3 regions of the Corynebacterium limaceinasi genome follow, and region 2 is predicted to be linked to each of the others. Evidence: riboswitches for the same ligand, from Rfam matches in the RefSeq annotation. Region 2 holds a riboswitch; each other region holds the start of a gene.
The links. A riboswitch is a leader RNA that binds a small molecule or an ion and turns the genes downstream of it on or off. The one in region 2 is predicted to bind thiamine pyrophosphate.
Positions count from the first base shown of each region.

Region 1: another riboswitch for thiamine pyrophosphate. It lies ahead of thiM (hydroxyethylthiazole kinase); the one in region 2 lies ahead of ACLI1Q_RS01880 (ECF transporter S component).
Region 3: another riboswitch for thiamine pyrophosphate. It lies ahead of thiC (phosphomethylpyrimidine synthase ThiC); the one in region 2 lies ahead of ACLI1Q_RS01880 (ECF transporter S component).

Region 1 is NZ_CP177100.1:1,306,639-1,310,719, reverse strand. Features, by position in the region: gene ACLI1Q_RS06435 (class I SAM-dependent methyltransferase) at 1-1,180, opposite strand, end outside; gene ACLI1Q_RS06430 (NAD(P)/FAD-dependent oxidoreductase) at 1,385-2,737, shown strand; TPP riboswitch at 2,841-2,936, shown strand; gene thiM (hydroxyethylthiazole kinase) at 2,924-3,748, shown strand; gene thiE (thiamine phosphate synthase) at 3,745-4,081, shown strand, end outside.
Region 2 is NZ_CP177100.1:371,617-375,697, forward strand. Features, by position in the region: gene ACLI1Q_RS01875 (DNA-directed RNA polymerase subunit beta') at 1-2,550, shown strand, start outside; TPP riboswitch at 2,768-2,923, shown strand; gene ACLI1Q_RS01880 (ECF transporter S component) at 2,967-3,527, shown strand; gene ACLI1Q_RS01885 (ABC transporter ATP-binding protein) at 3,541-4,081, shown strand, end outside.
Region 3 is NZ_CP177100.1:1,247,066-1,251,146, reverse strand. Features, by position in the region: gene tyrS (tyrosine--tRNA ligase) at 284-1,570, opposite strand; gene ACLI1Q_RS06140 (Trm112 family protein) at 1,625-1,792, opposite strand; TPP riboswitch at 1,922-2,035, shown strand; gene thiC (phosphomethylpyrimidine synthase ThiC) at 2,037-3,968, shown strand; gene ACLI1Q_RS06130 (thiamine phosphate synthase) at 3,958-4,081, shown strand, end outside.

The DNA of each region.
Region 1 (4,081 bases), 940 kb from region 2:
CGGCGGCCTCGCGCAGGTGCCCATCGAAAAAGGAACGTTGTTGACGCAGGGACTCAATATAGTGGCTACCCACGTGCGTTTCGGACACGATGCGCAGGTGAGAGTTCTTATCCACGAGCCGGTGCACATCCATGGTCAGCGGGTAGTCGAGGCCGGGCCAGATATAGGCCCGCATGGCTTGCAGGGAAGCTCGTGCCGCGTCCGACATGGATTCGGTGGCCACGGTGGATTGAAAAGCCGCCCGCCCGTTTGCGGTAAGGAAGCGATCGAGGACCCGGATATAGGCCTTGCGCTCTCGCGGGCTTAATTGCTCGAACTTTTCCACGCTGATAATCGCGTCGTAGTGCCCGCGCCACTGTTTGGGGCTCGGAACGGAATCCGGAATCCGCTCTACGTGGATAGAGTCTTCCGTTCCGGCAAAGACAAGCGCCTCGCGCATCTGGGTAATTTGTTCAACATCGCTGGTCAGGACGTCTACTGTGGCGCGGCGCTTGGTAGCGCGTATCGCGGCCTGCATTCCGGCCGCGGGATAGACCAGAAGGTGGGTACCGGCGCCGGTGCGGGTGGCATCGAGAAGCCAATCTGCCGCCCTGCGCTGCGCCTCCCCCAAGTCATCTCGGTCCACGTTGGTGGGCTCGCTGACGGTGGTGACATCGACAAAGTGGCTCTTCGGCTCCCTGCCGCCGGCTTTCGGGCTAAAGCTTTCGACCGTTTCCCGGATCGTCGTCGGCACGCCGCTGGAGAAAACCCCGCCGACGTGGCTCAACCCATCGCCGGCATAGAGGCGCACCAGATCGAGCGGCAGCTCCCCTGGCTCAGAATCGCGGACGCTTAGTCCCTGCGGCTTTGGGAGGTATCCCACCTGTAGGAGCTTGCCCAAAACCTTTACCAATTGGGCGGAGGATTCGACGGTCCACTCGCCTGCCATGTAGCTTTCGGCAAAGCCTAACCATCCGGTAGCGGCGATCCGCTCGAAGAGCGCATCGTGGCCTACCTTCAAATCGGGGCCGCCCGCCGCATCGAGTTCGAGCTCCAAGCCGGCATTATCGCAGGCCTTGGCAAATTCCGCCTCGGCCCGGCGGGATTTTAGAGTCGCCCAGCGCTGCGATGGCACGGTCGCGATATTGGGCCATGCCTCCGCGTCGATGGAGCGTAAATGCTCGGGGGTGGAAAAACTCATGGTTTGGGGAGCGCTCCTGGGTGCAAGGGGTCACGGTGTGGGCTAATTTTAGCCAGTTTCTGAGCGGTTTCGGTCAAGACGCTCCGCAGGAAAGGAAACCCGAAACGCATGTAAATGGGTATCAAGTATGCACGTTATGTGACGAGCGTTTACACTATACGGGTACTTAAATTAAGCTTTCTCGAGGAAGGTCGCATTAATTCCATGACTGATACCCCTTATCGTCCAAACGGAAGCCGTCACCACGTTGTCGTGGTTGGCGGTGGATTCGGCGGTCTTAACACTGTGAAGAAGTTGAAGAACGCCGATGTTGAGATCACCCTCATCGATAAGAAGAACCACCACCTGTTCCAGCCGATGCTCTACCAGGTGGCAACCGGCATGATTTCCGCAGGTGAGGTTGCTCCCTCAACCCGCCAGCTCCTGCGCAACCAGGATAATGTGGACTTTGTCAACGGCAACGTAACCGACATTAACTTGGAAGACCAGACGGTTACGGCCGAGCTCGATGATTTTTCGCGCACCTACTCCTATGACTCTCTCGTCGTCGCCGCTGGTTCCAGCCAGTCGTACTTTGGCAATGACCACTTTGCGGAGTTTGCACCTGGCATGAAGACCTTGGATGATGCCTTGGAGCTGCGTTCCCGCATCATTTCGGCCTTCGAAAAAGCTGAGCTTACCGATGACCCCGCTGAGCGCGAGCGCCTCCTCACCTTCATCATCGTTGGCGCCGGCCCGACCGGTGTGGAGCTCACCGGCCAGATTGCTGAGTTGGCTAACCGCACGCTTAGCGATGTCTACTCCACCTACGGCACCTCCGCCGCTAAGATTTACCTGCTGGACGGCGCGCCACAGGTACTCCCACCGTTTGGCAAGCGCCTGGGCCGCCGTGCCCAGCGCACCCTGGAGAAGGAAGGCGTCAATGTTCGCCTGAACGCCATGGTGACCGATGTCAACGAAAACTCCGTGACCTACAAGAACATGAAGACCGACGAAGAGGTCACCCTGGAGGGCGCAACCAAGATCTGGTCCGCCGGTGTTGCTGCTTCCCCGCTGGGCAAGATGGTCGCTGACCAGGCCGGCGTCGAGGCTGACCGCGCCGGCCGCGTGTCCGTCAACGATGACATGACCGTTGGTGACTTCAACAACGTCTACATCATCGGTGACATGATGTCCCTGAACCGCCTGCCGGGCTTGGCACAGGTGGCCATCCAGGGCGGCGAGCACGTCGCCAAGCTCATCGAGACCAAGGTGGACGAGGAGTCCACCGCCGATGAAAAGGAACCTTTCGAGTACTTCGACAAGGGCTCCATGGCCATCGTGACTCGCTTCAATGCCGTCGTGAAGCTGGGCAAGACCGAGTTCTCCGGCTTCCCAGGCTGGTTGGCTTGGTTGGCACTGCACTTGACCTACGTCGTTGGCCTGCGCAGCCGCTTGGCCGTATTGGTCAACTGGGCAGCTAATATCCTCTCCCGCAACCGAGGCAACCTGGAAATTACTACCCAGCAGCGCATTGCCCGCAACCTCATCGACGAGGCAGAAGAAGAAAAGAACTAAACTTTCTTCGGCACCGGCCGCCGGCCCACTCCCCTCCTGCGGGGCTGTGGGCGGCGGCTTTTGCGGTTTTCGTTCCTATTTTCCCATTTTTGTTAGGCTTGGACATTACAACATGGGGTGCCACGCACCGTGGCTGAGAAAAACCCATCGAACCTGCACTTAGTTAGAACTAGCGAAGGGATTGTTGTGGACTTATCATTTCTGCGTGCCCACGATGCGGTGCGCGAAACCGCTCCACTTATTCAGTGCTTGACCAATAAGGTCGTCAGCAATATCTCTGCCAATGCACTATTGGCTATCGGTGCCAGCCCAGCCATGGTCGATACTCCGGAAGAGTCGCAAGAATTTGCGAAGATCGCCAGCGGCGTGCTCATCAATTGCGGCACGCCGAATTCCGAGCAATACTCAGGCATGCGTGAGGCAATCGCCGGTGCGACCGCGGCCGGAACCCCGTGGGTCCTTGACCCCGTCGGTGCGGGCGGGCTGGAAAAGCGCACCGAGTTCATGCATGAAGTCTTGCCGCAGGGCCCGACTGCGATTCGCGGCAACGCCTCCGAAATCATCGCCTTGGCTGGAACCGGAGCCGGCGGGCGCGGCGTGGAATCCACCGATGGCGTGGAGGCCGCGCTGGAACCAGCACTCAAACTTTCCCGCGAAACTGAGGCCGTCATCGGCGTATCTGGCCCCACGGATCTCATCGTGCAGGCTGGCGAAACGCCGCGTGCGGTAAGCCTCGAGTCTGGGCACCCGATGCTGCAAAACGTCATCGGAACGGGGTGTTCGATAGGCGCCATCTGCGCGGCTTACCTGGCAGCGTGGGAGGATCCATTCGCGGCTATCATCGCCGCGCATGCGCATGTCGGGGCCGCGGGCAGCGTTGCCGCGGAGAAATCTATTGCGCCTGGCTCCTTTGCGGTTGCTTGGCTCGATGCGCTGCATGAGCTCACCACTGATGCCATCGAAGAGCGCATCTCTGCCTCCGAGGTCGCGGACGTTGCGGGGCTAGCATGAACATCGATTGGACGCTGTATCTCATCACCGACCCAGACCTCGCCGGCGGGCGGGACCAGGTCGTTCCCATCGTGCAAGAGGCGGTGCGTGGCGGGGCGACCGTCGTGCAATTGCGCGATAAAGATGCCAGCGACGAGGAGGTCGAGGCTACCGCCCGCGAGCTTCTGGAGGTCTTGGGCGACGTCCCGCTCTTTATCAATGACCGCGCCGAGGTCGCGGCCAGGGTAGGCTGCCACCTGCACATTGGCCAAGACGATATGGACTTATCCCAAGCCCGTGCTCTGCTCGGTCCCGATAAGCTCATCGGGCTTTCGGTGGGAACGCAGCAGGAAT
Region 2 (4,081 bases):
GTCTGGGACGTGCTGGAGCAGGCCATTTCTGAGCACCCAGTGATGCTCAACCGTGCGCCTACGCTGCACCGCCTGGGTATTCAGGCCTTCGAGCCTAAGCTGGTTGAGGGTAAGGCTATCCAGCTGCACCCGCTGGCCTGTGAGGCCTTCAACGCCGACTTCGACGGTGACCAGATGGCAGTCCACCTGCCGCTATCCGCCGAGGCACAGGCAGAGGCTCGCGTGCTGATGCTGGCTTCCAACAACATTTTGTCCCCGGCATCCGGTAAGCCACTGGCTATGCCACGTCTGGACATGGTGACTGGCCTGTACTACCTCACCATGGACAAGGCAGAGGATGAGATCGGCGGCAACGGTCGCTACCGCGAGGCTGGCGAGGACTACCCGGCAACCGGCGTGTACTCCTCCTACGCCGAGGCCCTCATGGCCTACGACCGCGGCACGGTTGGCCTGCAGGCACCTATCAAGGTCCGCATCGATCACCTGCGCCCGCCAGAGGATATTGAGGCAGAACTCTTCCCCGATGGCTGGTCCAAGGGCCAGGCATGGTTGGGTTACACCACCATCGGCCGCATCATGTTCAACGAGCTGCTGCCGTGGAACTACCCGTACCTTGAGGGCATCATGGTCCGCAAGGGCGGCGGCACCGACGGCAAGGTACTCATTGGTGACGTGGTCAATGACTTGGCCACCAAGTACCCAATGATCACCGTGGCTCAGGTTCTGGACAACATGAAGGACGCCGGCTTCTACTGGGCAACCCGCTCCGGTGTGACCATTACGATGTCTGACGTGCTGGTGCTGCCGAATAAGACCGAGATCCTCGAGTCTTATGAGAAGGAAGCAGAGCGCATCGAGCGTAAGTACTGGGAGCAGGGTGCGCTTACGGAGCGCGAGCGTTATGACCGCCTGGTGGAGCTGTGGAAGGACGCTACCGACACCGTCGGTGAGGCCGTTGAGAGCATCTACCCGGATTACAACCCAATTCCAATGATTGTGAAGTCGGGTGCTGCCGGTAACATGCGTCAGATCTGGACGCTGGCCGGTATGAAGGGCATGGTTGTGAACTCGCACGGTGATTACATCACCCGTCCGATTAAGACCTCCTTCCGTGAAGGCCTGTCCGTGCTGGAGTACTTCAACAACTCCCACGGTTCCCGTAAGGGTCTGGCCGATACCGCGCTGCGTACCGCTGACTCGGGTTACCTCACCCGCCGTCTGGTGGACGTTGCTCAGGACGTTATCGTCCGCGAAGAGGACTGTGGCACCCGCCAGGGCGTGCGCGTTCCTATCGGCGAGGTCTCCGGCGACAAGGTCGTCCTCTCCGAGCTGTGGGAGACCTCCGCTTCCGGTCGCGTGCTTGCCACCGACGTCAAGGACGAAAGCGGCGAGGTCGTTGCAGAGGCTGGTGCAGACTTGACCGAGGAGCTTACGCAGAAGCTTCTCGATGCCAAGGTCACCGACGTCAAGGTCCGCTCCGTGCTGACCTGCCAGACCCCGGCCGGTGTCTGTGCTAAGTGCTACGGCAAGTCCATGGCATCCGGTCAGTTGGTCGACATCGGCGAGGCCGTCGGCATCGTGGCTGCACAGTCCATTGGTGAGCCTGGTACCCAGCTGACCATGCGTACCTTCCACCAGGGTGGTGTTGGTGGCGACATTACCGGTGGTCTGCCGCGTGTGCAGGAGCTGTTCGAGGCCCGTAACCCGAAGAACCGCGCACCAATTGCTTCCGTGGACGGCACCGTGTCCCTGTCTGATGAGGGCAACTTCTGGACCATGACCATCACCCCGGATGATGGTTCTGATGACGTGATCTACGAGAAGCTCTCCAAGCGCCAGGGCTTGGCCCAGGTGCGTCGCCCGATGGAGTCCAACCCGGATGCGATGATCGAGCGTTCCTTGAAGGACGGCGACCACGTTGAGACCGGTGACCGCTTGATGCGTGGTGCGGCTGACCCGCACGACGTGCTCGAGGTTCTGGGCCGTCGTGGCGTGGAGCAGCACCTCATCAACGAGGTGCAGGCCGTGTACCGCACCCAGGGTGTGGCCATCCACGACAAGCACATCGAGATCATCATCCGCCAGATGCTGCGCCGCGGTACCGTCATCGACGCCGGTACCACGGAGCTGCTGCCGGGCAACCTGATCGACCTTTCTGAGGCCAAGCAGATGAACGCTGCACAGGTTGCAGAAGGCGGCGAGCCGGCGCAGCTGCGCTCGGAGATCATGGGTATTACCAAGGCCTCCTTGGCTACCGAGTCCTGGCTGTCCGCTGCTTCGTTCCAGGAGACCACGCGTGTGCTTACCGATGCCGCTATTAACAAGCGCTCCGATAAGCTTATCGGCCTCAAGGAGAACGTCATCATCGGTAAGCTGATCCCGGCCGGCACTGGTATCTCCCGTTACCGCAATATCTCCGTCAAGCCGACCGAGGCTGCGCGCAACGCCGCATACTCGATTCCGACTTACGGCGATTCCATCTACGGCGATGATGGCTTCGGTGAATTCACCGGCGCCTCCGTTCCGCTGGATGAGGATTTCACCTTCTAAGTCCTAGGCGCTCGTGTCCCTCGGCACCGCGTTCAATTAGAGCCCCCGCTTCCGTGCATACGGTAAGCGGGGGCTCTTGTTGTTGGGGTTGTTGTCACGGTTGCGCATGCCTGATTCGGCCGCCGAATCGGTTACGGGGACCCGTATGCGTGCCTGCTAGTATGAGTAAAGCCTGTGGCCCAGATAAGTAAAATGTGGGCCTTAGACTACTTGATTTAAACCATTACACGGGAGCTTTCAGAATCTGTGGGCCCGCGGACGCACAGGTCGCCCCGGCACAGAAATGAAGGCTGAGATACTGCGATATAACGCGGTGAACCGTTGAACCTGATCCGGGTAATTCCGGCGAGAGGGAGGAAATAATGACTACTAATGCAGCTGCGTCCGCAGCGCCAAAGCGCAACTTGAATTGACGCGTGGTGGACATCGTGGTGGCATCCGTCTTGGGTGTTGCCTGTGGCTTCGTATTCTTGGGCTGGAATGCCGTGGGCTATGCCTGGTATGAGGCCATGGATGCGCTTACGCCGGGCCTTGGCGGTTTGGCCACGGGCATTTGGCTGTTAGGCGGCATCCTGGGTGGATTGGTCATCCGCAAGCCGGGTGCGGCAGTCTACGTGGAGGTCCTTGCCGCCACGGTGTCAGCCGATTTGGGCTCGCAGTGGGGCATTAGCACCCTGTACTCGGGCCTGGCACAGGGTATCGGTGTGGAGATCATCTTCGCCATCTTCATGTACCGCCAGTTCAACCTTGGGGTGACCATCCTGGCCGGTATGGCAGCAGGCTGGGGCGCTTTCGTCCTGGAGCTGTTTACCTCCGGTAACCTCGCGAAGTCCTTCGAGTTCAATATTATCTACTTGGTCACCCTGACCATCTCCGGTGCCATCTTGGCCGGCGCCCTGGGCTTCTATGTGGTGAAGGCATTGGCAAAGACCGGTGCCCTTGACCGCTTTGCAGTAGGCCGCGAACAGCGCGCTTAGGGCTTAGACCGCTGTGACTGATTTTTCACGCTTAGCAGGAAACGCCACAAAAATATCGGCTCGCGGCTACGGCTGGACTCACGCTGGGCGCTCCCAACCGGCGCTGCAGGACATAGACCTTGTCATCGAACCCGGTGAGAAGGTCTTGCTGTGCGGGGATTCCGGCTCCGGAAAGTCCACGCTTTTGGCGGCGATCGCCGGCGTCTTGGGCTCTGATGAAGAAGGTACGCGAACCGGCACCATCACCTTGGAGGACTCTGCGGGCACGGTCGAAGAACCGGGCCGGACCATTCCGGTGGGGTTGGTCCTGCAGGATCCGGATTCCCAGGTTATCTCCGCGCGCGTGGGCGATGATATCGCCTTCGGCTGCGAGAACCTAGCTTATCCGCGCGAGGAGATCTGGCGCAGGGTGCGCCAAGCCCAAGAGTTGGTTGGCCCATATGTGGACCTGGATTTTCCCACCGAGCACCTCTCCGGCGGGCAGAAGCAACGCCTGGCGCTTGCCGGGGTCATCGCCATGGGCGCGGGCGTGGTCCTATTGGACGAGCCCACCG
Region 3 (4,081 bases), 880 kb from region 2:
GTACATTGGCACACTATTGAGTTCTCAAACAACATCCACACACCACAAGAAAATTAACCAAACGTTAACCTCTCATCGGCGGCTCGTACTAACCTACCCAACAACCTGAACCAAGTCAAATCCTCGAACCAAGTCAGTACAAAAAGTCACTCAAAAGTAACCAACCGGCTACCTCTCGGCGACTTCGATAAAGTTACACCCAACCCCGAAAAACACACAAATCCCCTGGTAAACACGCAAAACGCGATTACCAAGGGATCAGTCAACAGCTAAGGTGACGCTCTTAGGAAGGATCCACGACCCGTGCCCCGGCGAAGCGCTTCTTGCCCTTACGCAGCACCAGCCACGAACCGTGCAGCAGATCGTTGGAATTCGGCGACCACTCGATGTCCTCGATGCGCTGGTTATTCACGTAGGCGCCACCCTCGCCCACGGTGCGGCGCGCAGCACCCTTTGATTTTTCCAGTCCCGCCTCAACCAACAGATCCAGAATCGTGGCCGCTGGGTCGACCTCGGCAATCTCGGTTTCCTGCAATGCGGAAGACAACGTGGCCTCGTCCAAATCCTGCAGCTCTGCCTTACCAAACAACGCCTGGGAAGCCAGCTCCACTGCTTCGGTGGCCTGCTCGCCGTGCACCAAGGTGGTCATCTCCCGCGCCAATACGCGTTGCGCCTCACGTTTGTGGGGTTCCTCCTCTACCTTGCGCGCCAGCTCTGCGATCTCCTCCTGGGTGAGGAAGGTAAACCAACGCAGGTAATCGATAACCACCGCGTCGCCAGCATTGATGAAGTACTGGTACCAGGAGTACGGGCTGGTCAGCTGAGGATCCAGCCACAGTTTGCCGCCGCCGGTGGACTTGCCAAACTTATTGCCCTCGGCATCTGTCACCAACGGCACCGTCAGGCCATGGACCTTCGCACCATTCACGCGACGGTTCAGATCGACGCCGGAAACGATGTTTCCCCACTGGTCGCCACCGCCAATTTGCAGCACACAATCGTACTCTTTGTGCAGGTGCACAAAGTCGTTTGCCTGCAGCAGCATGTAGGAAAACTCGGTGTAGGAAATGCCGTCGGATTCCAGGCGGCGCTTGACCGTATCGCGGTCCAGCATGGTATTCAGCGAGAAGTTCTTACCGATATCGCGTAGGTACTCGATGACGTTGATCTGGCTAGTCCAGTCCGCATTGTTCACCATCACTGCTGGGATTGCGGACTCGCCCGCCTCAGTGAAGTCGACGAAGGCCTCAAGTTGGTCCTTGATTGCCTGCATATTCTCTGCGATCTGCTCTTCCGAGAGCATGGATCGCTCTCCGACATCGCGTGGGTCACCGATCATTCCCGTCGCGCCACCGGCCAGCGCGATGGGACGGTGACCGAATTGTTGGAAGCGCTTCAGCATAATCAGCGGCACGAGGTGGCCAGCGTGCAGCGAGCTTCCCGTCGGGTCGAAACCGCAGTACAAGCTGATCGGGCTCTCTGCGGCTTCCTTCAATGCCTCTAGATCTGTCGACTGGTTTATCAGCCCGCGCCATTGCAGTTCATCGATGATGTTCGTGGTGTTGCTCATACGTAGGTGTTCCCTTGTTGCCTATTACGTGTTTTCTTTCCAGAGCGCGTCGCTCTACTTAATGGGCCAGTCCTTGGCTTCGTCGACCAGCATGACCGGAATACCATCCTGCACCGGATAGGCCTTGTTCAGCCTTGGGTTCACCAAATAGTCGCCGTGATCCTCCAGCGGCTGCTTGTCGATGGGGCACACGAGGATCTCTAGGAGCTTCTGATCGATCATGCTGCTTAGTCTAACCCGTACCCCAGACAACCTATTTAGTGACTCCCTGATGTTGCTTGCCGATGTCCCCTCGGTCAATCCCCTAGCCCATATCTTCACCCTCGCGTGCTGTGCGTTACAGTGGAAGGCGCAACCGAACACGGGCGCTCGAGGTATCGAGCTGAGATCGCGCTGTACACCTGCGCGAGTACCGCTAGAACCTGCCTGGTTAGAACCAGCGAAGGAAGAATGAGGAGAGTCAACTATGACGGATACGTCTGCCCAGCACACCCGTACCACCATCCCGAACGACGAGTACGGTGCGGAAATCCACCCGAAGCACAGCTTCGCCCCCATCGAAAAGCAGGTGGAGTCCTTCGGCAAGACCTTCACCCTTGAGGTGCCGGAGACCGAGGTTCAGCTGGACGATTCCCCGACCGGACCGAACGCGCCGCAGAAGCTCTACCGCACCCGTGGCCCGTGGGCCGAGCCGACCGAGGGGCTAGAGGCACTGCGCAGCGAGTGGATCGAAGCTCGCGGCGATGTGGAGGCCTACGAGGGGCGTCGACGCAACCTGTTGGACGACGGTAACCGCGCCCTCAAGCGTGGCGAGGCCAGCGACGAGTGGAAGGGCATAAGCCGCGAGACGCTGCGGGCCAAAGACGGCAAGCGCGTAACCCAGATGCACTACGCACGCCAGGGTATTATCACCCCGGAAATGGAATACGTCGCACTGCGCGAACACTGCGATGTAGAAAAGGTGCGGGAGCAAGTTGCTTCCGGCAAGGCGATCATCCCGAATAACATCAACCACCCGGAATCCGAGCCGATGATCATCGGCAATGCCTTCAACACGAAAATCAACGCCAACATCGGTAACTCCGCCGTGACCTCCTCCATCCGCGAAGAGGTAGACAAGCTGCGCTGGGCTACGCGCTGGGGCGCAGATACCGTAATGGATCTATCCACGGGCAACGACATTCACACCACCCGCGAGTGGATCATGCGTAACTCTCCGGTGCCGATCGGTACCGTGCCGATCTACCAGGCCCTCGAGAAGGTCGACGGCGTGGCCGAGGATCTGACCTGGGAAATCTTCCGCGATACCGTGATCGAGCAATGCGAGCAGGGCGTGGATTACATGACGATCCACGCCGGCGTGCGCCTGCCCTTCGTGCCGCTGACCACCAAGCGCGTGACCGGCATTGTCTCCCGCGGCGGTTCCATCATGGCCGGCTGGTGCCTGGCCCACCACAAGGAATCCTTCCTGTACGAGAACTTCGACGAGCTGTGCGAGATCTTCGCCAAGTACGATGTCGCGTTCTCGCTTGGCGATGGCCTGCGCCCCGGCTCGATCGCCGATGCCAACGACGCAGCCCAGTTCGCAGAGCTAAAGACCATCGGCGAGCTGACCCACCGCGCCTGGGAGTACGACGTTCAGGTCATGGTCGAAGGCCCGGGCCACGTGCCACTGAACATGGTGCAGGTCAACAACGAAAAGGAGCAGGAATGGTGCGGCGGCGCTCCGTTCTACACCCTGGGGCCGCTGGTTACCGACATTGCCCCCGGCTACGACCACATCACCTCCGCCATCGGTGCAGCCAACATCGCCATGGGCGGTACCGCAATGCTGTGCTACGTCACCCCGAAGGAGCACCTGGGTCTGCCGAACAAGGATGACGTGAAGACCGGCGTGATCACGTACAAGGTCTCCGCGCACGCGGCGGACGTCGCCAAGGGCCACCCTGGCGCCCACGAGTGGGACGATGCGATGAGCAAGGCGCGCTTCGAATTCCGTTGGCACGACCAGTTCGCCCTGTCCCTGGACCCGGATACCGCCCAGTCCTACCACGACGAAACCCTGCCCGCGGAGCCGGCGAAGACCGCCCACTTCTGCTCGATGTGCGGACCGAAGTTCTGCTCCATGCGCATCAGCCAGGATATCCGCGACGCGTTCGGCGAGAAGATCGACGAGGCTCTGGCCACCGACCAAAAGCAATCGCTAGTCAAGGACCTCGGCTTGCCGGGCTTCGGCCGCCAGAGTGTGGACGAAGAGCACTTCACTAATGCCGAGGGCGAAGAAGAAATGGCCGAGGAGTTCCGTCGTGCAGGATCCAAGCTCTACCTAAACCGGGACGAGGCCAAGGAAGTTTCTGAGGACCTGCAGAAGGAAGCAGCGGCGTACAGTGAGCGCTAACCAGCTGGACCTGCGGTGCTACCACGTGACGGGCGCACCGCAGGAGAAGGTCGTACAGGTTGCCGCAGCGGCAGCAGCCGGTGGCGCGGGCGTGATTCAAGTTCGCAGTAAGC